Regions from separate parts of the Brachybacterium sp. 107 genome, predicted to be linked through region 3. Evidence: riboswitches for the same ligand, from Rfam matches in the RefSeq annotation. Region 3 holds a riboswitch; each other region holds the start of a gene.

Region 1 (7,770 bases), on a different contig from region 3:
CGCCTGGACCCCGCGATCTTCACCCCGTCGACGAAGGCCGAGGCCGGCGAGCACGACGAGAACATCACCGTGGCCCAGGCTCGCGACCTGCTGGGGCCCGAGCTCACGGACGACCTGGAGGAGCTCACCCTCGCCGCCTACGAGAAGGCGCGGACGGTCGCCGCGAAGCGCGGCATCCTGCTCGCCGACACGAAGTTCGAGTTCGGCCATTCGCGCGTCGACGGCACCCTGATGCTCGGCGACGAGGTGCTGACCCCCGATTCGAGCCGCTTCTGGTCCGCGGACACCTACGTCGAGGGCCGTACCCAGCCCAGCCTGGACAAGCAGTTCGTGCGGGACTGGCTCACGTCCCGCGCATCGGGCTGGCACAAGGGCTCCAACACTCCCCCGCCGGAGCTGCCCGCCGAGGTCATCGACCAGACCCGGGCACGCTACATCCAGGCCTACGAGCGGCTCACCGGCCAGTCCTTCTGACCGGGTCCGCCCCGACGATCACCCGGTCGCCCCGGCAGGTCGCGCGCCCGCCCCGTCGAGCCGATGCGCACGGGCTTCGATGCGCACGGGCCTCGGAGCGGCCGCTCAGCAGACCACGAGGACTGCGCCGACGGCTATCGCCACGGCCACCACGAGCAGCAGATCGGCTCGTCCGCACGGGACCGGTCGCCAGATCGTGCGCGGCCCCTCACCCAGCCCCCGGGACTCGAGGGCGAACGCGAGGCGTTCAGCGCTCCGGATCGCGTCGACGAGCAGCGCGAAGGCGCAGGCCACGAGGTGTCGGGGACGGAGCCTGCTCACGATGCCTGCGTCCGTGACGGGAAGACGCGCGCGGTGGGCGCGCGTGATCGTCGCCCAGCGCGACGGCAGGTCGTCCAGCAGCCTCCGGCCGGACAGCAGGGCGTAGGCGTACCGGGCCGGCAGGCGGGCGTGCTGCTGCAGGCTCACCATCGTGCGACGCGGATCCGTGGCCCGGGCCACCGCGAGCGCTCCGAGCCCGATCACCAGAGCACGCAGCGCGAGGGCCGTCCCCAGGACGATCCCCTCCTGCGTGATCCGCACCGGCAGCTCGGGCCACGGCTCATGGCCGGGCCGGCTGAGCACGTTGACCGCGAACACTCCCATGGCGAACACCACGAAGGGCACCTGCGCCCGCAGGAGCGCGAGCGGCCTGATCCGGCATCCGACCAGCGTCGCCACCGAGAGCAGCACGTACAGCACGGCCAGCGGCACCGGGTCGGTCAGGGTGATACACACGAGGCTCAGCGCCGTGAGCAGGCCCAGCAGCACGGTCGGGTTGCGTCGGGACAACCACGCGCGCGGCGCGGCCGACGGGTCTGTCGACGTCTCGGCCGAGCGGACGACCGAGGGGACGGCCGAGGGGACGGCCGCGTCCGCCGCCCCCACCTCGTCATCGCGCTTCGTCCTGCTGGTCTCCGGGGCGGGCGACGCGACGAGCCCGGCCCGACGCAGCAGGTCCGTGTCCTCCAGCAGCTGCGCCGGAGGCATCGGGCCCAGCACCTTGCCGCCGGCGAGGACCGCCACGGCATCCGCCTGCTCGACGGCCCTCAGATCATGGGTGGCCATGACCACGCCGCGCCCGCTCGCCGCACTCTCCCGCAGCAGCCCGAGGACGGTGTCCTGTGCCGCCCGGTCCAGGCCGAAGCCGGGCTCGTCGGCCAGGAGCACCGGACGTCCGGTGAGCAGCATCGCCCCGAGGGAGAGGCGCCGCTGCTGCCCGCCCGAGAGTCGGAACGGGCTCGCCCCGGACCAGTCCGCCAGCGCGAGCCGCTCCAGCATCTCGTCCACCTCGGTCTCCCCCGCGCCGGACGCCCGGAGCTCCCCGATGACGGTGGAGCTGATGAACTGCGCCTCCGGACGCTGGAAGACCATCCCGGCTGCAGCACCCGAGACGGTGCCCTCGAGCGGCGGCTCCAGTCGCGCGAGTGCGGACAGCAGGGTGGACTTCCCGGCGCCGTTGCGGCCGACGACCGCCAGCACCTGGCCTGCTCGTACGTCGAGGTCGACGCCCTCGAGCAGCCTGTGTCCCTCGTACCCGAGCGCGACCCCGTCGGCTCTGAGCAGCGGCCCCTCATGCGACCCCTCGAGCGGCCTCTCGTGCGACCTCTCGAGTGGCATCTCGAGGGTTCTCTCGAGCGATCTCTCGAGGTCGCGGGGAAGCCAGCACCCCTCTGCGCGCAGCGCCGACCCGTGCTGGAGGAGCACCTCGCTCGTCGGCCCGTCGGCGAGGACCCTTCCGGAGCGATCCAGCGCGATCGTGCGCGGAGGGAGGGCGGCGAGGCCGTCGGCGCCCGCCCACTCGTCCAGGCGGTGCTCGACGAGGATCGCTGCGACGTCCCCGTCCTGCAAGGCGGCCTGGATGCTCCGGCGCACCGCGGCGATGCCGTCGGCATCGAGCATCGCGGTGGGTTCGTCGAGCAGGAGGAGTCGGGGCCGGGCGGCGAGCACCGCGGCGAGCGCGGCGCGCTGCAGCTGCCCGCCCGAGAGTGTCGAGGCCTTCCGCGCGACGAGGTCCCCGGCGTCGGCGGCGATCAGCGCCCCGTGCACCCGTTCCCCGATCTGCGCGGCCGGCACGCGACGGTTCTCCAGCGGCAGGGCCACGTCGTCGGCCACATCGGGCAGGCAGACCCCGCTGGCCGGGTCCTGTCCCAGATATCCGACGACGCGTGAGGTCGTGACCACACCGTCGACCACCGGGTCGATCCCGCCCACGCGCACGCTCCCGGTGACGCAGCCGTGCTGATGCGAGGGGACGGCGCCGGCGAGAGTGCGCAGCAACGTCGACTTCCCCGCGCCGCTCGGGCCGAGCAGCAGCACGTGGTCCCCGGCCGCGAGGGTGCCGCTCCACGGCCCGACCCCGTCCCCCGAGGGCAGCACCACCTCGAGCTCCTCGGCCTTGAGGAGCGCGGCGGAGGGGTTCGAGGCAGGGCCCGCCGCGCCCCTCGGCCCGCCGTGGACGGTCTCAGCGGACACGACGCTCCACGGCTGCCTGTGCGTCGAGCGGTGCGGCTCCGATCGCGAAGTCGTCGAGCACGCCCGTTCTCCGCAGGGCGCCGACGATGGTCCTCGCGAGCAGCCCGCCGAGCACGATCCCCGACAGCACCTGCACACCCAGGCGCAGCTCGAGCAGATCCTGCCCGTACCAGCCCATCCGATACGCGGTCCAGAAGAACACGAGCCCGGCGCCGAGGGCGCCCGACGCGGCGAACACGCCCCAGCCGAAACGGCGGTACCTGGTCAGGGCGAAGGGCAGCTCGCTGCCGATGCCCTGCAGCAGCGCCGAGAGCACCAGCAGCGGGCCGACCGGGCTGCCGAGGAACACCACCTCGACGACCGCGGCGATCAGCTCCGCCAGGATGCCGCTGCCCGGTCGCCGGAGGATCGCCACGGCGATCGGCCCCACGAGCAGCCAGGATCCGAACAGGACGTGCTGGGCGAGATCGCCCGCGGGGCCCATGGCGATCGCAAGGCCGTTCCATGCCTGGACGAAGATCCAGTACAGGAAGCCGAACACGACGCCGAGCACGACGACCAGCACGATCTCCCGCAGAGTGAAGCGGGCGCGCCTCCGGGACGGGGCTTCCTGCATCGCGGTCATCGCGTCACCTCGTCCAGGGTGCGCGTCGCGTCCAGGGTGCGCGTCGCGTGCGAGGGGCTGTTCAGCGAGATCGTGAGGTGGCTCGTCACGTGCTGGACGCCGCGTCCCACCAGCAGCCATCCGGCGATCGCCGTGGCCAGGACGTCGCCGACGTCGCCCTCGAGACGGGTCACGAAGTGCTCGGAGCCCCGGAAGGTCCCCAGCTCGCGGGCGTGATCGATCGCCGCGTAGATGTCCCGCATGTGGTCCGGGAGCGTGCCATCGGCGAGCACCTGATCGGCCAGCGGGTACAGAGCCCATTCCGCCGCGGCGTAGCGGCCTGTGCGGCGGGGCTCCGGCACGTCCGTTGCACGGGGTCCGGCCCCGCCGGGCAGCTCGCAGGCCACCTCCCCCGGGCATCCCCGGGACAGGAGCACGGAGATCGTGGCGTGGTGCTCGGTGCGGGCGAGATCCTCGGCGAGATCGATGAGATAGCGCTGCAGGTGCACCTCATGGCCGCCGATGTAGGTGGAGACGTCGCCGGTCTCGCGCACGAGGCCGGTCCCGTCGAGGCGTGAGAGGACGTCGAGCAGGAGCGGCGCGTAGTCGTCCGCCATCACGGCGACGGTCACCCGGGCGCCCACGCCGAACCCGAGCGGCGTCGCCGTGGGATCGGGGGAATCAGCGAGATCAATGGGGTCGACGGGATCGGCGGGATCAGTGGGGTCGGCGGGATTCTCCGGGACTGCGGGCGGGGCGCCGACGGATGCGACACACGCTGAGGTCATGGTCCGTGCCTTTCACGAAGGGCACGGGCACGCGGCGGATCTCGCCCGGCGGAGCTTCCTGCGCCGGCATGATCCGGGTCAGGTTCTACGGTCGGAGTTGGAGAACTCCCTCTCAGCCCGGCCTACCGGACTCCCGTGCACGGGGCCACTGTAGACGGGACCGCGGGCTCACCGACGGCCACGTTCACAGAACCCGTCGCCCGGGCCCTGGAGCGGTCGCGCGCGGCTGATACTTTCGGGGCCGGAACTCCAGGAGGGGAGCACAAGGATCGTGGGAAAGATGCAGATCCACGCCATTGCCGACGATGTCTTCATGGTCTCGGGGATCGCCTCGAACTGGACGCTGGTGCGAGAGGGCCGTGACCTCACCCTGATCGATGCGGGCTATCCGAAGGATCTGGGCGCCGTGATCGCCGCCGTCGAGCACATCGGGAACAGGGTGGAGGACATCCGGGGTGCCTTGATCACTCACGCCCATGTCGACCATGTGGGCGCTCTCCCGCAGCTGCAGGAGATCCATCGATTCCCGCTCCACGCCCATGAGCACGAACTGCCCATGCTCCGCGGCGAGGCCCATGAGCAGGCCACGGCCGCGGACGTCCTGCCGCAGTGCTGGCGGCCGCGCACGGCGCTCTGGACGCTCACCCTCCTGCGCGCCGGTGCGCTGTCCTCGATCCGGCTGCCGCAGACGCAGGCCGTGAGGACCGGTACGGCGCTGGATCTCCCGGGGGCCCCGGTCGCCCTGGCCTGCCCCGGGCACACCTCGGGCCACACCATCTACCACCTGCCGAGGGCAGGCGTCGTGCTCACCGGCGACGCGCTGATCACCGGGCATCCCGTCACCTCGCGCGTCGGGCCGCAGCTGCTGCCGGCGCTGACCGCCCACGATCCGGTCGGGCTCTACGACACCCTGGGCAGCATCGCGCAGATCGACGCCGACACCCTCGTCCCCGGTCACGGACCGGTCTGGCGCGGTCGGATGCGGGCAGCCGTCGCCGAAGCGCGCGCCTCGGCAGCGCCCGTCTTCACACGCCCTCGGCCCTGACCACCAGGTGCCAGGACGGCGGGACCGGCACCTTCCGTTCAGAGCTCAGAGCTCAGAGCTCGACGACGCCGTCCTCCGGCCAGTCGCGCACCTCGGTGCCCTCGGGCGAGAGCGCACCGGACTGGCGCAGGTAGATCGACCGGCCGCCCTCGCTGGCCACCGCATCGTGGACCGGCAGAGCCAGACGCGGGCGCACCGCGCGCAGGAAGTCGATGGTCTCGGACATCTTGGACCACGGCGCCACCACGGCGAAGGCCAGGGCGTCGATGCCGTGGAACTCCTGCAGGGGCTCCAACGAATCCCCCGTGATCCCGAGCTGCGGCCCGCCCCCGGCGGAGAGCACGAGGCCCACGTTGCCCACGCGCGGGATGTCGGGATGGATGATGGCGTGCTGACCGCCTGCCGCGACGATCCGCAGCGCCTCGCGACCGTCCAGTGCTGGGAACTCATGAGCCTCGCCCGCGCTGAGCGGCAGCAGGCGCTCGGTCGAGACCGCGGCGCCGTCCTCGCTGCTCTCGGCGAGCTGCGCGGCCGTCTCCGGCTCGGCGATCACGACCGCCTGCGCGCTCGCAGCCAGGACGTGGTCCAGCAGGCCGCGGTCGAGATGATCAGGATGCTGATGCGTGACGGCGACGGCGTCGACGCCCGCGAGCACCTCGGTGCCCAGCGTTCGCACGGCCTCGCCGCTGAAGATGCCGGGGTCCACGAGAACCCTCCGCCCGGCCATCTCGACGAGCAGGCAGGAATGGACGAGGTGACGGATCTTCATGGCTGCCTCCGGAGTCTGCGGAATCGGGTGCCCCCACCGTACGACCACGGGACCACCACGCCAATGCCCTGCAGATCCGGCTCGGTCTCCCTGCGGAACCGGTTCGAGTTTCCTGCGGAACCGGTTCGAACCCCCGGCGGATCCGGTTCGCGTGGGCACTGCCCCGCCGACGGGCCACGGCTCGGTACGATGGGGGCGTCGGCACCGATCCGTCGGTGAGCCCGGGATCCATTCCCGCCCCGCCCTGCAGATTCATCCCGTCCGGCCCGCCCCCGAGCGCGGCCGTCGTCCTCCAGGAGAACGCCCATGCCCCGCGTCGTGGTCCATGTCATGCCGAAGCCGGAGATCCTCGACCCCCAGGGCAAGGCCGTCGCCGCAGCCCTGCCCCGCCTGGGCTTCGAGGGCATCAGCTCCGTGCGCCAGGGCAAGCGGTTCGAGCTCGAGGTCGAGGGCGAGGTCACCGACGAGGTGCTCGCCTCCCTCCGCGAAGTCGCCACCACCTTGCTGTCCAACCCCGTGATCGAGGACGTCATCGCCCTCGAAGTCGAGGACCCTGCCGCGGAGGGCCAGGCCTGATGCGCGTCGGTGTGGTGACCTTCCCGGGCACGCTGGATGACCGCGATGCCCTGCGCGCCGTGCGGATCGCCGGCGCCGAGCCGGTCGCGCTGTGGCACGGCGACGACGGCCTCTCCGACGTCCAGGCGGTCGTGCTGCCCGGCGGCTTCTCCTACGGCGACTACCTGCGCGCCGGGGCGATCAGCCGCTTCGCGCCGGTGATGGAGAAGGTCGTCGATGCGGCCAACGGCGGCATGCCGGTGCTCGGCATCTGCAACGGCTTCCAGGTGCTCTGCGAGACGCACCTGCTCCCGGGCGCGATGATCAAGAACGCTCACCGCTCGTTCATCTGCCGCGACCAGCCGCTGCGGGTCGAGAACACGCGCACCGCGTGGACCTCCGACTACCAGCAGGACCAGGTCATCCGGGTCCCGCTGAAGAACCAGGACGGCCAGTACGTGGCCGACGAGCACACGCTCGCCCAGCTCGAGGACGAGGGCCGCGTGGTGTTCCGCTACGCCGCCGGTGCGACTCACGGGCCGGCCGGTTTCGAGTCCAACCCCAACGGTTCCCGCAACGACATCGCCGGCGTCACCAACGCCGCAGGCAATGTCGTGGGCCTCATGCCCCACCCCGAGCACGCCGTCGAGGCAGGCTACGGACCCGACGAACCCGGTGCGGGAACCCGTACCGGCACTGACGGCCTGGGCATGTTCACCTCGGTGCTGCGCAGCCTCGTCGCCTGAGGCGCAGCTCGTCCGGCACCGGGACCGGCTGCTGGCGTCAGACGCGGCTGATGAAGTCTGACGCGGTCGGAGGCGTCAGACGCGGTCGGCGGAGAGCACCGTGAAGCGGCGGTCGCGGGCTCGCTGACGCACGGGACCGACGCGACGCTCCACCTCGGTGCGATAGCGCAGGTGGGAGTTGTGCACGAACCACAGCTGCCCGCCGGGTCGCAGCACCCGCGACGCGGCGTCGAGCAGACCGTCCACGAGCGTCGCATCGATCGCGGTGCCATCGT
Region 2 (7,770 bases), on a different contig from region 3:
TCGCGCAGTAGGAGCCCAGCAGCAGGAGGGCATCGGCGTCCGGCGCGACCTGGCAGGCGCGCACCCCGCCCGGGGAGTGCCCGCCCACGATCCAGGTGCCCACCTCGGGCAGGTCGGCGGTGAACGTGTCCAGACCGCGCCGATCGAACAGCGACAGGTGCAGCCACGGCTTCACGACCACCACGGTCATGTTCTGTTCGGTCCGGAGGACCCGGTCCCCGCGGGCTGCAGGATCAGTGAGGCACTCGACTCGGTGACTCTGATCCCGGAGTCCTCGAGGACCTGCCCGACCGGCTCCGGCTCCGCCTCCATGATCTCGAACCGGCTCCACACCAGGAGCGCTGCGACGGCGAGCACCACGAGTGCGAGCAGCACGACGAGCAGGCGGAGCGCCCAGCGGCGGGCCGGACGGGCGGTGGTCATGGACCCACGGTAGGGCACCCGCGTCTCGACCACGTTCTCGATCTCGTCCTCGCCGGGCCGGCCCGCCGGATGCCGTCAGCCATCGCTCCCGGAACCCGCGGGCAACGACGGGTCCGGCAGGTACACGGTGCCGCCCGCCTCGCGGAACTCGCGAGCCTTCGCCTCCATACCGGCCCGGGCGATCTCCGCCTGCTCCGCGGCGTCGCCGTAGGTGTCGCGGATGTCCTGGGACAGCCGCATCGAACAGAACTTCGGGCCGCACATCGAGCAGAAGTGCGCGGTCTTCGCGGGTTCCGCCGGCAGGGTCTCGTCGTGGTACTCCTGCGCGAGCTGCGGATCCAGGGACAGCCCGAACTGGTCGCGCCACCGGAACTCGAAACGCGCCTTCGACAGGGCGTCGTCCCGGGCGATCGCCCCGGGATGCCCCTTGGCGACGTCGGCCGCATGGGCCGCGATCTTGTAGGTGATCACCCCGGTCTTCACGTCATCGCGATCCGGCAGCCCCAGATGCTCCTTGGGAGTGACGTAGCAGAGCATCGCGGTGCCATAGCGGGCGATCTCCGTGGCGCCGATCGCCGAGGTGATGTGGTCGTACGCCGGGGCGATGTCGGTGACCAGCGGACCCAGCGTGTAGAACGGCGCGCCGTGGCACAGCTCCTGCTGCCGCTCCACGTTCTCGCGCACCAGGTGCAGCGGGATGTGTCCGGGCCCCTCGACCATCACCTGCACATCGTGCTCCCAGGCCCGCTCGGTGAGCTCGGCGAGGGTGTCGAGCTCTGCGAACTGGGCGGCATCGTTCGCGTCGGCGAGGGAGCCCGGCCGCAGCCCGTCGCCCAGCGAGAAGGACACGTCGTAGCGGGCGAAGATCTCGCACAGCTCGTCGAAGTGCTCGTACAGGAAGTTCTCGCGGTGATGGGCCAGGCACCAGCCGGCCAGGATGGACCCGCCACGCGAGACGATCCCGGTGACCCTGTTCGCGGTCAGCGGCACGTACCGCAGCAGCACCCCGGCGTGGATGGTCATGTAGTCCACGCCCTGCTCGCACTGCTCGATCACGGTGTCGCGGAAGATCTCCCAGGTCAGCGCATTCGCCTCCCCGTCGACCTTCTCGAGCGCCTGGTAGATCGGCACCGTCCCGATGGGCACCGGAGAATTGCGCAGCAGCCACTCGCGGGTGGTGTGGATGTCGTCCCCGGTGGACAGGTCCATGACCGTGTCCGCGCCCCAGCGGGTGGCCCATTCGAGCTTGGAGACCTCCTCGGCGATCGACGAGGTCACCGCCGAGTTGCCGATGTTCGCGTTGATCTTCACCAGGAAGGCCTTCCCGATGATCATCGGCTCCGCCTCCGGATGGTTCACGTTCGCCGGGAGGATCGCGCGGCCTGCGGCGAGCTCGCTGCGCACCAGCTCGACGTCGCAGTTCTCCCGCAGGGCGACGTAGCGCATCTCCGGGGTGATCTCGCCGCGCCGGGCATAGTGCATCTGCGTGACCCGGGTGCCGACGGGGGAGCGCAGCGGGGCGCGACGGGCACCGCGCCATTCGGCGCTAGCCTCGCCCCGACGCACGGCGCCGCGGCCGTCATCGGCGAGGGCGCGGTCTCGGCCCGCGTATGCCTGGACGTCACCGCGCTCGGCGATCCAGGTCTCCCGCATCGGCGGCAGCCCCACCTCCGGTACGCAGCCGGGACCGGCAGTGCGGTACACCGCCAGAGGAGGGTTCGCCGTGCCGTCGGGGGCATCGTCCTGGAGGACCCGGGTGATGGGCACACGGATGCCATGGGCAGGATCCTCGAGCACGTCGAGGCGGTGGGTGGGGTAGTTCTCGGGTCGTGCGAACTTCTCAGGGCGTGCGGACATAGCGCTGCGCTCTCCTTCTTCCTTCGCCGGCATTATCCGGGGCAGGTTCATTCGGTACTCGGACAGCGACAGTCCGATCTCAGCCCGTTGCATCGGGCACCCGAGGGATCGGCGACGATAGTAGCACCCGTCTCGACCGTGAGGATGCTCGAGCGGCTCGCCGCTGCCTCCCCTCGCGGTCGCCGGCCGCGAGGGGAGGCAGTGGATCTGGTGTGGCGCGTGCGAACGGTCCGGACTGCGATCCCGGAGTGGGGGAGGTGGGCCTGGTCGGCGACGAGGTGCCCTGCCCGTCGGCCTGGAGCGTCAGGACGGTCGAGCGTCCGCGCAGGCAGTGTTGGCTACGCTGGGAGTCGCGGCGCTGCCACCCCGGCGCGACCCTCCGTGGAAGGCGGCCCCATGACCCTCACCGACCTGCTGGACGCCCTCGATTCCGGCCAGGCCATCCCGGCGAACTCCCCGTTGCACGCGGTCATGCACGCCACCAGCCAGGAGGCGCTGAAGGTCACCGGAGAGCTCAACGGCGGCTATCACGAACCCTCCCGGGTGCGAGAGCTGCTCGCCGAGCTCACCGGCCGTGAGATCGACGAGAGCGTCACCCTGTTCCCGCCCTTCACCTCCGACTTCGGCAAGAACATCCACCTGGGCAAGCGCGTGTTCCTCAACGCCGGCTGCCGCTTCCAGGACCAGGGCGGGCTGCACATCGGCGACGACTGCCTCATCGGGCACAACACCGTGATCGCCACCCTGAACCACGATCTCGCCCCGAGCCGCCGCGGCGACCTCCACCCGGCCCCCGTGACGATCGGGAACAACGTGTGGATCGGCGCGAACGTGACGATCCTGCCCGGCGTCACCATCGGGGACGACGCCGTCATCGCCGCCGCCTCCGTCGTCACCAAGGACGTGCCGGCGAAAGCGCTCGTCGTCGGTTCGCCGGCCCGGGTGATCAGGACCGTCGAGGACTGAGAGCTACGCGCCGAAGGCCGTCGCCTCGCAGCGACGGGATGGCACCCATCAATTGGCGGGTGCCCCGCTACCTTGGGGCTTATGGCTCTTGAATTCCAGCGTTCGACGATCGCGGCTGTGCGCGCCGCGCTGCCCGAGCACCAGGTGATCGAGAAGCCACCCACACCGGCGTGGCTGAACCGGCCCGGATCGACCGACTGCGGAGACGCGTGGCCCCTGGTGAGAACGATCTACCGCCAATTGGCTGCGGCGGACCTCCCGGAAGTCATGCCCCCACGGGAACGGCGCAGCCTCGATGCAGTCATTCTCGGCCCCGACGGGCACAGCCGCATTCTCGAGGTCGACGAGACACAGCATTTCAATGAATTCCGTGCGCTCACCCTTCAGCCCTACCCGGCCTCTGCACGGACCGCGTTCGATCGACAGGACTGGATCGATCGCTCGCGGGCCAAGACGCGGCTCGAGGGCGGCGGTTTCGGGGCGCGGAAGCCTCCGCTCTTTCCTGGCCAGCACGGCCGTCATCGGCAGCGGGCGTTCCGTGATGCGCTTGCTGATCTGCTTCCGCCCCTCCATGGCTGGGAGCCGACGCTGCGCATCCACCACGGCGAAGCACAGAGCTGGATAGACGACGTGGACGCCCCGGGGCGGATGCGAGAGCTGCTCGCCGAGAAGCTGCCTCGGGAACAGAACTCCTAGGAAGCACCCCGGGCGTTGACTGCGGCGTCGCCATCGGTGGACGACACTGAGGGAACCCACCGCCTGCCACCGAGAGAAGGACCGCACCATGCCCGTCGAAATGGGACTCTGGCGAATCGATGGAGATCGACCCCGTCGACTTCCGGCTGCGACCCTGCCCAGCGAGGCGACCCTCGAGGACTTCCTGGAACATGACCCATCCCTGCTCGGAACACCGCTGCTGGTCATCGGCCGACAGGTGCGCACCCCGTACGGAAAGTTCATCGATCTGCTCGCGATCGACGTCGACGGCAACCTGCACGTCCTGGAGCTGAAAAGGGACAGGAGCCCGCGGGACGTCGTCGCCCAGGTTCTCGACTACGGATCCTGGGTGACCACCTTGACCCGAGAGGAGGTCATCGATCTTGCGAACGATCACCTCGAGGCTCCGTTCGAAGCGGCATTCGCCGACACTTTCGGCGACTCGCTCCCGGACGAGGTCAACGTCGAGCTGCAACTCACCGTGGTTGCGACAGAACTGGATTCCAGCTCCGAGCGGATCGTGAACTACCTGCGCGACTTCGGCGTCCCGATCAACGCGGTGTTCTTCTCCTACCTCCAGGACGAGGATCGCCACTATCTCGCCCGCTCCTGGCTGGTCAGCCGCGAGGAGGGCCCATCGCTCGCTGTCGGTAGCGGACGAAAGAGCAAGCGGGCGGACTGGAATGGTCTGGACTGGTTCGTCGCTTTCGGAGAGGAGTCCGGGAGCCGCAACTGGGAAGACGCACGCCACTATGGATTCATCTCTGCGGGAGGCGGCGTCTGGTACTCGCGAACACTGCGGGCGCTTCCGCTCGGAGCGCGGGTCAACGTGCATATACCCGAATCCGGGTATGTCGGCATCGGAACCGTCATCGGGGAGGCGGAAAGATTCGACCGCGCGAAGACCACGATCGAAGGAGAGCAGGTGCTCCTCTCTGATCTCCAGCTCGCAGGCCGCTACTCCCATGGCCCAGGTACGGAGCAGGACGACGACATGGCCGAATGGGTCGTGCCCGTGCGCTGGCAGACCGCGGTGCCCCGTGAACAGGCCTACTGGACCAAGGGCATGTTCGCCAACCAGAACAGCGCCTGCAAGCTCCGCCAGGAGTTCACACTGGAGCGCCTCGCCGAGCACTTCGGCGTGGAGGACGCATAACGGCTGCCATCTGCGACATGGATCGGGTACGCCGAGACGACGTGGGCTCACGTCCATCGGGGCGGGCCGACAGCGCGGCGTGCACTCCTTATCGCCCCGCCTGCCCTGCCTGCTGCCGGTACTGCCGCGGCGGCATACCGCACGCGGCGGTCACGTGGGCGTAGAAGCTGCTGAGCGACCCGAATCCACTGCGCTCGGCGATGTCGGCGGTGGGCAGCGCGGTGGTGATCAGCAGGCGCTGCGCCTCCGCGACGCGGCACATCGTGAGGTACTCGCCGATGGTGGCGCCGACGGTGTCCCGGAAGACGGTCATCGCATGCGAGGGCGTCAGATTGGCGGCGCGCGCCACGTCCTCCACACTGAGCGCGGAGCGGTAGTTCTCGATCACGAACTGCGCCATCGCCATCATGTGGTCGATGCGCTCCGGCGGCACCCGACGGGAGCCGCCCTCACGGAACGCGCTGGCCACGGGACTGATCTGGGTGCCGGGCGAATCCGGATCGTCGGAGGAGCACGGGATCCCTGGGGAGCGAGGCCCCTCGTCGGCCCCTGCGCCGTCCCGCGCCGGTGCCGCCTGCAGGATCCTGCGCAGCATCGCCTGGATCTCCAGCAGCGCGACCGCGGAGCCGCCTGCCGTCTCGTACTCTGCGAGCCAGGAGGGGATCATCGATTCCATCCGCGCCCGCACCAGCGCCGAATCGGTGACCACCGGCCAGGGCTGCAGCAGCGCGCCGAGCTCCGCCTCCGGCAGGTTCCAGCCCATCACCGTGCTCACCGGGACGTGCACCCAGCACACGTCCCCGGCGCGGGAGTCGACCAGGCCGTGAGGCTGCGCCGCCCAGAACATCGCGACCTGCCCCTCGCGCACCACGAACGGCCGGCCCGCGAACACATAGCGCAGCTCGCCGCGCAGCACCACGTTGATCTCGACGTCGTTGTGACGATGCATCGACTGCATCGTGGGCGGATCGCCACGACGGCACCACAGGGCGGGCGCCATCGTCTCGACAACGGGTTCGGTGAGGGAATGGGCGGGCATGGGCCCACAGTAGGCGCAGATCGAAGGATCCTGGAAGAACATCGCAGAATCAGGCGAGACGTCCTGGTGCCTGGCTACCTAGCGTGGACCCATGACCCAGAGCGCCTTCCTCACCCACCCCAAGATCACGATCATCGGAGCCGGCGGCTTCGTGTTCCCGTTCCGCCTGATCGGCGACATCCTCAGCTTCCCCGCCCTGCGCGACGCGACACTCACCCTGATGGACGTGCGCCCCGAGAAGCTCGGCCCTGTCGCCGCCGCCACCCGTGAGCTGATCGCCCACCACGGTTTCGGCGCGACCGTCGAGGAGACCGGCGACCGCCGCGCGGCGCTGGACGGCGCCGACATCGTCATCATCACCTTCCAGGTGGGCGGCCTGGAGTCCTACGAGCACGACGTGATGATCCCGCGGAAGTACGGCATCGACCAGGCCGTCGGTGACACCGTGGGCCCCGGCGGGGTGTTCCGCTTCCTGCGCTCCGTGGGCGCCTACGACGCGATCATCGACGACGCTCTCGAGGTGTGCCCGGAGGCCACCTTCATCAACTACGCCAACCCCATGGCGATGGCCACCAGCTATCTCAACGCCCGGGGTCTGCACGCCGTGGGTCTGTGCCACAGCGTGCAGGGCACCACCCGCATGCTCGCCCGCACCCTCGATGTGCCCTATGACGAGGTGCGCTACCGCTGCGCCGGCATCAACCACCAGGCCTGGGTGCTGGAGTTCTCCCGCGGCCGCGAGGATCTCTACCCGCAGCTCCGCGAGGCGATGAACGCACGCCACCTCCGAGGCCGCGGCGCCGCGGACCTCGCAGGGGACGACGGCGACCACAGCGAGGCCGCCGAGCAGTCCAACGTCTACGAGGGCGGCAACGAGCAGGTGCGCACCACTCTCATGAACGCCTTCGGCTACTTCGAGACCGAGTCCAGCCACCACGCCTCGGAGTACCTGCCCTACTTCCGTAGGACCCCCGAGCTCACCGAGTCCTACATCCCCGAGCGCTGGGACTACTTCGAGATCTGCTCCGCGCACGACGACCAGGGGGACATCGACACGCAGCTGCAGCAGCTGAAGGCCGAGCTCGCCCCGTCGGTCGAGTACGGCGCCAGCATCATCAACTCGATCGTCACCGGGGTGCCCAGCGTGGTGCACGGCAACGTGCCCAACAACGGTTCCCTGATCACGAACCTCCCGGCCGACGCCTGTGTGGAGGTGCCCTGCCTGGTCGACGCCAACGGCGTGCAGCCCACCGCGGTCGGCGAGCTGCCGCTGCAGCTGGCCGCACTGAACCGCACCAACGTCAACGTGCAGACCCTCGCCGTGCAGGCCGCGCTGACCGGGAACCTCGAGAACGTCTATCACGCCGTCGCGATGGACCCGCTGACCGCCGCCCAGGTGACCCTCGAGGACGCTCGCGCCATGACCGACGAGCTGCTCGCCGCCCACGCGGATCTGCTGCCGGAGTCCTTGCGGGCCTGAGCACCCGCAGTCGCACGGTGCGATCAACTGCGGACTGACCGTCATAGCCAGCTGGACGGCTCAGCGTGTGACCGGTGCGGACTCTGCGGACTGGCGGTCGAACTCCTCGAACGTGCTGGTCAAGGGTCCGGG
Region 3 (7,770 bases):
GTGGGTCCCCCGGCGGATCACCTGCGCGGCGACCTCATCGGTCGCGAGGATCGCGAGGCCTCGACCCCCGAACCCACCCAGCAGGATCTTCCGGTCGATCTGCCGCGCGAACCAGGACAGGCGCGTGGTCGGCAGCACGAACCGGGGCGCCTCCTGGACCAGCAGCACATCGGGCTCGAGGTCCTGCACCGCCTCGATCAGGGCCGGCAGGTCCCCCCGCAGCTCCCAGAGGTTCCAGGACACGATCCGCAGATCCCACGGGCCCGATGTGCTCAGCATGCTCAGTCCTCTTCCTGGTCGATCCGCGTGCAGCTCAGTTCGCGTGCTGTTCAGTGTTCCTCCTGCTCAGTCCGCGTGCTGCTCAGTCGGCGTTCTGCTCAGTCGGCGTGCTGTTCAGTCCTCGTCGTCGGCCGGGGCGGTCAACGATCCGAGCAGCCGGTCGATCAGGCCCCTCAGCTCGTCGGTCTCGTAGCCGGGCCAGCCGAACAGCACGCGGCGCCACTCCGGCGGCACGGCCTTCGGTCCCAGCGCAGCACCGATCAGAGCCCCGGTGATGCACGCGACCGTGTCCGTGTCGTAGCCGGCGCGGGCCGCGGACTCGAGCGCCGCGACCAGCGTGTCCCGCTGCGCGAACTTGTCCTCGGGCAGCGGCATCACCCCGGCGATCGCCGCCCAGGACGCCTGGAACGCCCCGACCACCCAGCCGTTGCGTCGGAAGAACGCGGGGGTGCCCCGCTCGGCCTCCTCGATCCGCGAGGTCCACAGGTCCCGGCGCTCCGCATCCAGCCGATCCAGGCCGCGGCGCACGTCGATCTCGCCCGTGAGGACCGCGTGTCGCACCGCGAAACCCCACAGCATGCAGGCCTCGGTCGCATCGGGATGGACATGTGTCAGACGACACACCGCGTCGATTCCCGCGGCTGCGTCGTCGTCCGAGGCCAGCAGATAGGGCATCACCGCGGCATGGGTGCGCATGAGCGAACCGTTGCCCGCCGAGGCCTCCAGCTCCTCGTACGCCGAGATCGCCGCCGCTCGGAAGTCGCGGGCCCGCGGGGCGTAGTGGTCCTCGGTACGGGCGCGGTCGGTGGCCCGCCGGATGACCTGCGAGGTGAGCGCACCGATATCGGGAGTGCCCAGCGACCAGGAGTACCACTCGCGGGCGATCTGGTCCTGCGCGGACTCGACCCGCAGGTCATGGCGGTCCGAGGCCGAGACCGCCGCTTCCAGCACCACGATCGCCATCGACGTGTCGTCCGTCCACTCCCCCGGCTGCCAGTCGAGGATGCCGCCGCCGATCATGTCGATGTCCTCGGACTCGACCACCGGGGCCTGGAACTCATAGGGGGCGCCGAGCGCATCCCCGGTGGCCGCGGCGATCACGGAACCGGCGGCGCGCCGACGCTGCTCAGGGGTCAGGCCCGTCTCCGTGTGCGGTGCGGCATTGATCATCACCTGATCATCGTTCCACACCGTCCTGGGGCACCCTGACCCCAGTACCCTGGTGAGGACTTCGAAGGAGCTCCATGACCGACACCCCCGGCACCCCCGGATCCACTGATCCGCACCGCGCCGATCAGCAGGCTCATCCCCACGCTGATGCCCCTGCCGACTCCCCTGCCGATCTCCACGCCGATCCGCATACCGATCCCCATGCCGATCCCCATGCCGATCCGCATGATCACACCGGTCACGACCACCCGCCCACCGGGGCGGACCTCGTGCGGGACCTCGTCAAGAGCCTGTCGGTGCTCGCGCTGGTGATCCCGGTGATCGGGGTGCTCCTGCTGATCGCGATCCTGCCGTTCGCGCCCACCAGCCCGGTGGTCCTGCTGCTCGGCATCGCCCTGGGCGCCGGCCACCTCGCCTCCCTCGTCGCGACCAGCCTGTTCGTGGCCCGCACCCGCACGCAGCTGGCTGTGAACCCCGGCCTGCTCGCCGTGCGCAGCGGCGTCGAGGAGGCCCTGCGCCTCGCGGCCGTGCTGCTGGCCCTGCTGCTCTGGCCCGGCGACATCCGCGCCGAGCTCGGCGTGTGGATCGGCGCCGGTGCCGCCCTCGTCTGGATCGCCCTGGCCACCGCTCAGACCGTCTCCACACGGCGTCGCATCGCCCGCCCCTCGGACTGGTCCAAGGACGCCGTCTCCACACTGCTCAACGAGCGCGTGGGCGCCCGCTCGACCATGCTGATGCGCCTGCTGGACATCGTCGGCACCGTCACCTTCCAGGTCGGGGCGACAGTCCTCGTGATCCTCTCCCCCGTGCTGGTGATCGGCACGGCAGTCCTCTCGATCGCCTCTGGTCTGTCCACCCTCGTGCTCCAACGACGCTCCCCGGCAGAGCGGGCCCGCACCCCCTGGGCGTACGCCCCGCTCACGATCGGGCTGCTCACCCTGGCGCTCGGATCGCTGGGCCTGATCACCCTCTGATCCTTCTCAGATCTTTCTCTCTGATCCTTCTCAAATCCTTCTCTGATCCGCAGTTCTTCCACCCCTCGACCACGCAGGAGCCGATGATGACCGCTGCACCCACCGAACCGACCCGCTCGGGACTCGCCCTCACCGAGATCGACCCCGACATCCGCCTCCAGGACGATCTCTTCGGCCATGTCAACGGACACTGGCTGGCCACCCACGAGATGCCCGCCGATCGCTCGAGCGACGGCGCCTTCCACCAGCTGCGGGACCTCTCCGAGGAGCGGGTGCGCGAGATCATCGAAGAGGCCGCTGCTGATCTGGGCGACAGCACGGGCGACGCGAGCGACCAGAGCGACCTGAGCGATGGGATCGTGCCGAGCACGGACCACGCCCGCGTCGGCGCCCTGTACCGGATGTTCATGGACACCGAGGCGATCGAGAGCGCGGGCATCGCGCCGCTCGAGGAGCTGCTGGCCACGATCGGCGCGAGCGCGGACCTCGCGGCCATCACCCGCACCATGGCCGCCCCGGATTCCGGTGCCAGCGCCCTGCTCGCCTACGTCTGGACCGACGACCACGACTCCACCAGCTACCAGGTGAAGCTCCACCAGGGCGGCCTGGGTCTGCCGGACGAGTCCTACTACCGCGAGGAGCACTACGCCGAGATCCGGGAGGCCTACGTCGCCCATCTCGCGAACCTCGCCGCTCTCGGCGGCCTGCCGGGCCGCGAGGGGCTGCTCGCCGGGGACGCCGCCGCCCTCGCCGCCGCCGTGATGGACTTCGAGACCCGCCTGGCCGCCTGCCACGTCGACGTGGTGCGCCTGCGCGACAGCGAGAAGTCCTACAACCCGATGGACGCCGCCCAGCGCCGCGAGCTCGCCCCCTCCTTCGAGTGGGACGCGTTCATCGAGGGCACCGGCGCCCCGACGACGGCCTTCGAGGTCGTCTCCGTCGGCCAGCCGGAGTTCGTCTCCGCCGCGGCCGAGCTGCTCGCCGGCGAGGACCTCGACGTGCTGCGCACCTGGCTCTCCGTCCACACGGTCTCCGGCTACGCCCCCTACCTGCCCGCCGCTCTGGTCGAGGAGGACTTCGCCTTCGCCGGGCGGGTGCTCTCCGGCGCCGAGGAGCTGCGCGAGCGCTGGAAGCGCGGCGTCTCCTTCGTGGAGGGCGCCGTGGGCTTCGCCGTGGGCAAGGAGTACGTGAGCCGTCACTTCCCACCCGCCCACAAGGAGCGCATGAGCGTGCTGGTCGACGCCCTCATGGACGCCTACCGCAGCTCGATCCAGCAGCTGGAGTGGATGACTCCGGCGACCCGCGAGAAGGCGCTCGCGAAGCTCGAGAAGTTCACCCCGAAGATCGGGTACCCCGACTCCTGGCGCGACTACGAAGGCTTCGAGATCGTCCCCGGCGATCTGGTCGCGACGGTGCGCGCCTCGCGCCGCTTCGACGCCGAGTTCGAGTACGCCAAGGTGGGCGGCCCGATCGACGAGACCGAGTGGCACATGACCCCGCAGACGGTCAACGCGTACTACAACCCCGGCCGCAACGAGATCGTGTTCCCCGCCGCGATCCTGCAGCCGCCCTTCTTCGACGCCGAGGCCGAGGACGCCGTGAACTTCGGCGGCATCGGCGCCGTGATCGGCCACGAGGTGGGACACGGCTTCGACGACCAGGGCTCGAAGTACGACGGCGACGGCAACCTCGCCTCCTGGTGGACCCCGGAGGACCGCGAGGCGTTCGACGAGCGCGCCGCGACCCTCATCGCCCAGTACTCCGAGCTCTCCCCGCGCGAGCTCGACGACTCCCATCGTGTCAACGGCGCGCTCACCATCGGCGAGAACATCGGCGATCTGGGCGGGCTGTCCATCGCCGTGAAGGCGTACCTCGCGACCTCCGGCGCCGACGCCCCGGAGCTCGACGGCTTCACCGGCCTGCAGCGGGTGTTCCTGTCCTGGGCCACCGTGTGGCGCGGCATGAACCGCCCGCAGGAGGGCATCCGTCGCCTCGCCGTGGACCCGCACGCCCCGATGGAGTTCCGCTGCAACACGGTGGTGGGCCACCTCGCCGAGTTCCATGAGGCCTTCGACGTGCGCGAGGGCGACGGGATGTACCGCGCCCCCGAGGACCGGGTGACGATCTGGTGATCATCGACCTCTCGACGGGCGTGCTGTGAGGCCCGACGCCCCGTTCTACGTCGGCACCACCCGGCCCTCCCGGATCGGCTGGACCCGCATCGGCCTGACGGTGCTGGCCGGCGTGATCGCCACGCTGCTGATGTCCTCGCGCAGCAGCGTGGCCGCCGGCCTCCTGATCGCGTTCCTGTTCGTCCTGCTCACGCTGTGGACCTGGATGGGTCAGCATGCGCGGTTCGTGGTCGACGAGCGCGGCCTCACAGTGAGCCTCGGCGGCTTCCTGCCGCGCAAGCCCTGGCCGCTGGCGGACTTCCGCACCGTGCAGTACCGCACGCTGGGGGCCTCCACGGTCGGGGTGACGCTCGGCGGGTACGGCTGGCGTCGGGGCCGGGCCTCCGCGTCCACGGCCGCGGAGCTCACCCCCGTCGGCAGCCGGAAGATCTACACGACCGGCCAGGCGCAGCAGCCGTACCGGCTGCTGGTGACCCGCGCAGGGAAGATGGTCGAGATCGTCGGGCGCTCGGGGACGAACTATGTGATCTCCCCCGTGGACACCGAGGCGACCGCCGCCGCGATCGACCAGGCGATCCGCGCCCGTCGGTGAGACGGCTAGACTGGCGGGGTCATCCACTGACAGGGGAGCACCGCCACGGTGCTGAGAGTGCGCGAACCTGCGCAGACCTTCGAACCTGATCCGGCTCGCACCGGCGTAGGGAGTCGGGACATCCGCGCGGGGCCACCGGTCCTGTGCGCCCCTTCCGTGCAGATGGAAGGAGAAGTGATGACGCGTTTCCGCACCCTCGATCTGATGGTCACCGTGCTGATCGGGGCGGCCTTCGGGGTCGCCTACCTGGGATACGCGCAGCTGTACACGCTGATCGGTCCGTTCACCGCCGCCTTCAAGCCGGCCGAGGGGCTGCTCGCCGGGATCTGGTTCCTGCCGGGAATCCTCGCCGCGCTGCTCGTGCGCAAGCCGGGCGCGGCCCTGTTCGCCGGGCTGCTCGCCGCGGTGCTCTCGATGCTGCTGGGAAGCCAGTGGGGCTGGGGCACCGCGATCTCCGGCCTGATGCAGGGCGGCGGCGTCGAGCTCGCCTTCCTGCTCACCCGCTACCGCCGTTTCTCGCTCCCGGTCGCGATCCTGGGCGGGCTGCTCGCCGCCGTCCTGGAATGGGGCTGGGAGAAGGTCGCCTACTATCCCGAGATGAGCTGGCCGTTCTCCCTGGCCATGCTGGGAGCGTTCCTGGTCTCCGGGGCGCTGCTGTGCGGCGTGCTGGGCTGGGCGGCGTCCCGCGCCCTGGCGGCGACCGGCGCGGTGGACTCCCTGCCCTCCGGACGTGAGCATGCCCGCATCGCCGAGGCCTGAGACGGCGAGCTCCCCGATCACCCCGCTCTCCCCGTTCAGCTCGATCACCCCGATCTCTCCAGTGGCGCTGGAGGGCCTCACCTGGCGTCCCTTCACCCGGCGGGAGCCGACGATCGCCGGGCTGGATCTGGTGATCCCTCCCGGCCAGCGGGTGCTGCTGGCCGGGGCGAGCGGGAGCGGCAAGTCGACGGTGCTGCGCGCCCTCGCGGGTCTGCTGGACGAGGAGACCGGCGAGGGCGGCGGGCTCGTCCCGCCCCCGCATCGACCCGGCGAGCGCGGGCTGCTGCTGCAGAACCCGGCCCATGCGCTGGTGGCCGCGAGCATCACGAGGGATGCCGCCTTCGGCCCCGAGAACGCCGCCCTGGACCGCCCGGAGATCCACCGTCGCGCCGCGGACGCCCTCGCGTCGGCCCGGGTGGACCTGGACCCCTCCCGCGCCCCGCTGGATGCCAGCGGCGGGCAGCAGCAGCGCATCGCCCTGGCCGGGTCGCTCGCGCTGGGTCCCGATCTGCTGCTGCTCGACGAGCCGACGAGCATGCTCGACGCCGCGACCGCGCAGGAGGTGCGCACGGCGATCCTCGAGGCCGCCGAGTGCCGCACCCTCGTGCTCGCCGAGCACCACATCGACCCCTGGCTCCCCCACGTCGACCGCCTGGTGGTGCTGGGACCGCAGGCCCGGATCCTCGCCGACGGGGCCCCGGAGCAGGTGCTGCGGGAGCAGCGGGAGGTGCTGGTCGAGGCGGGGGTGCTGGTCGAAACGGGGGTGCTGGAGGACGTCGCGACGTCGGCTGCACCGCAGCACGGGGCCCCGGCAGAGGCACCCGAAGGTGCTCCGGTGGCATCACTGCACGGGGTGACGGTGCCGCAGCGCGGCCTCCGCACGCCGGTCGATCTAGCGGTCCACGCCGGGCGGTTGACCGTGCTCACCGGTCCCAGCGGGGCGGGCAAGACGACTCTCCTGCGCACGCTGCTCGGGGCAGGTGCCCCGGAGAGCGGCACCGTGGCCCGCCCGCCGCGCGAGAAGATCGCGTCGGTCCCCCAGGACCCCGAGCACTCCTTCGTCGCCACCACCGTGCGCGACGAGCTGCTGGCCTCCCCCTGGGCGGACGACGAGGACCTGATCGACGAGCTGCTCGCGCGCGCCGATCTCGCCCCTCTCGCCCGGGCCCATCCCTCCCGGCTCTCCGGCGGGGAGCAGCGCCGCGTCGCGATCGCCGCAGCCCTGGCCCAGCAGCCGTCCCTGCTGGTGCTCGACGAGCCGACGGTGGGCCTCGACGCCCGCCGCCGACGTGCCGTGCTGGACCTGCTGGACGAGGCGAGCCGACGGGGCTGCGCCGTGCTGGTCGCCACCCACGACCCGGAGCTGATCGCGCGGGCCGACGACCGTCTTGTGCTGCCGGGCACCGCGCAGGACGAGCTGCCCCCGGTCCCCCGCCGGCGGATCCCGGCCGACGCCTTGAACCCGCTGACGCTGAGCCTGATCGGGATCCTCGCCGCGATCGGCTCCTTCGCCGTGCACAGCTGGCAGGGCGGGCTGCTCGCCCTCGTGCCGATCGTGGTGCTGGCGCCGCTGGCCGTGCGCTCGGTGCGGGGGGCGGCGCTCCGTCTCACCCCGATCCTGCTCTCCGCCGCGGGCCTCGCCTGGACCACGGCGCTGCTGGGCGACGCCCCCGCGCTGTCCGGACCGGCGTGGCTGCTGGGCCTGCGGGAGGCCGCGCGGATCACGGTGTTCGTCGCCCCGGGCGTGCTGGCGCTGGGCAGCGTCGAGGCCACCGCCCTCGGGGACGCGCTCGGTGGTCGACTGCGCCTTCCCGCCCGGCCGGTCGCCGCCGCCGTGGTCGCGCTGGTGCGCGCAGGGCACCTG

Evidence for each region. A riboswitch is a leader RNA that binds a small molecule or an ion and turns the genes downstream of it on or off. The one in region 3 is predicted to bind thiamine pyrophosphate.
Region 1: another riboswitch for thiamine pyrophosphate. It lies ahead of ACT3UL_RS10065 (YkoF family thiamine/hydroxymethylpyrimidine-binding protein); the one in region 3 lies ahead of ACT3UL_RS13455 (ECF transporter S component).
Region 2: another riboswitch for thiamine pyrophosphate. It lies ahead of thiC (phosphomethylpyrimidine synthase ThiC); the one in region 3 lies ahead of ACT3UL_RS13455 (ECF transporter S component).

What each region holds. Positions count from the first base shown of each region.
Region 1 covers NZ_JBQSYW010000007.1:130,558-138,327, reverse strand. Annotated here, with positions in the region: gene ACT3UL_RS10080 (phosphoribosylaminoimidazolesuccinocarboxamide synthase) at 1-474, shown strand, start outside; gene ACT3UL_RS10075 (ATP-binding cassette domain-containing protein) at 580-2,988, opposite strand; gene ACT3UL_RS10070 (ECF transporter S component) at 2,978-3,613, opposite strand; gene ACT3UL_RS10065 (YkoF family thiamine/hydroxymethylpyrimidine-binding protein) at 3,610-4,380, opposite strand; TPP riboswitch at 4,419-4,527, opposite strand; gene ACT3UL_RS10060 (MBL fold metallo-hydrolase) at 4,661-5,425, shown strand; gene ACT3UL_RS10055 (MBL fold metallo-hydrolase) at 5,478-6,194, opposite strand; gene purS (phosphoribosylformylglycinamidine synthase subunit PurS) at 6,501-6,770, shown strand; gene purQ (phosphoribosylformylglycinamidine synthase subunit PurQ) at 6,770-7,495, shown strand; gene ACT3UL_RS10040 (class I SAM-dependent methyltransferase) at 7,571-7,770, opposite strand, start outside.
Region 2 covers NZ_JBQSYW010000014.1:91,537-99,306, reverse strand. Annotated here, with positions in the region: gene ACT3UL_RS14570 (alpha/beta hydrolase) at 1-190, opposite strand, end outside; gene ACT3UL_RS14565 (hypothetical protein) at 187-423, opposite strand; gene thiC (phosphomethylpyrimidine synthase ThiC) at 499-2,280, opposite strand; TPP riboswitch at 2,282-2,392, opposite strand; gene ACT3UL_RS14555 (sugar O-acetyltransferase) at 2,677-3,246, shown strand; gene ACT3UL_RS14550 (hypothetical protein) at 3,328-3,942, shown strand; gene ACT3UL_RS14545 (hypothetical protein) at 4,031-5,119, shown strand; gene ACT3UL_RS14540 (helix-turn-helix domain-containing protein) at 5,208-6,158, opposite strand; gene melA (alpha-galactosidase) at 6,250-7,638, shown strand; gene ACT3UL_RS14530 (FAD-dependent oxidoreductase) at 7,699-7,770, opposite strand, start outside.
Region 3 covers NZ_JBQSYW010000012.1:86,627-94,396, reverse strand. Annotated here, with positions in the region: gene ACT3UL_RS13480 (endonuclease/exonuclease/phosphatase family protein) at 1-279, opposite strand, end outside; gene ACT3UL_RS13475 (ADP-ribosylglycohydrolase family protein) at 394-1,449, opposite strand; gene ACT3UL_RS13470 (hypothetical protein) at 1,524-2,423, shown strand; gene ACT3UL_RS13465 (M13 family metallopeptidase) at 2,510-4,555, shown strand; gene ACT3UL_RS13460 (hypothetical protein) at 4,581-5,147, shown strand; TPP riboswitch at 5,169-5,276, shown strand; gene ACT3UL_RS13455 (ECF transporter S component) at 5,325-5,906, shown strand; gene ACT3UL_RS13450 (ATP-binding cassette domain-containing protein) at 5,884-7,770, shown strand, end outside.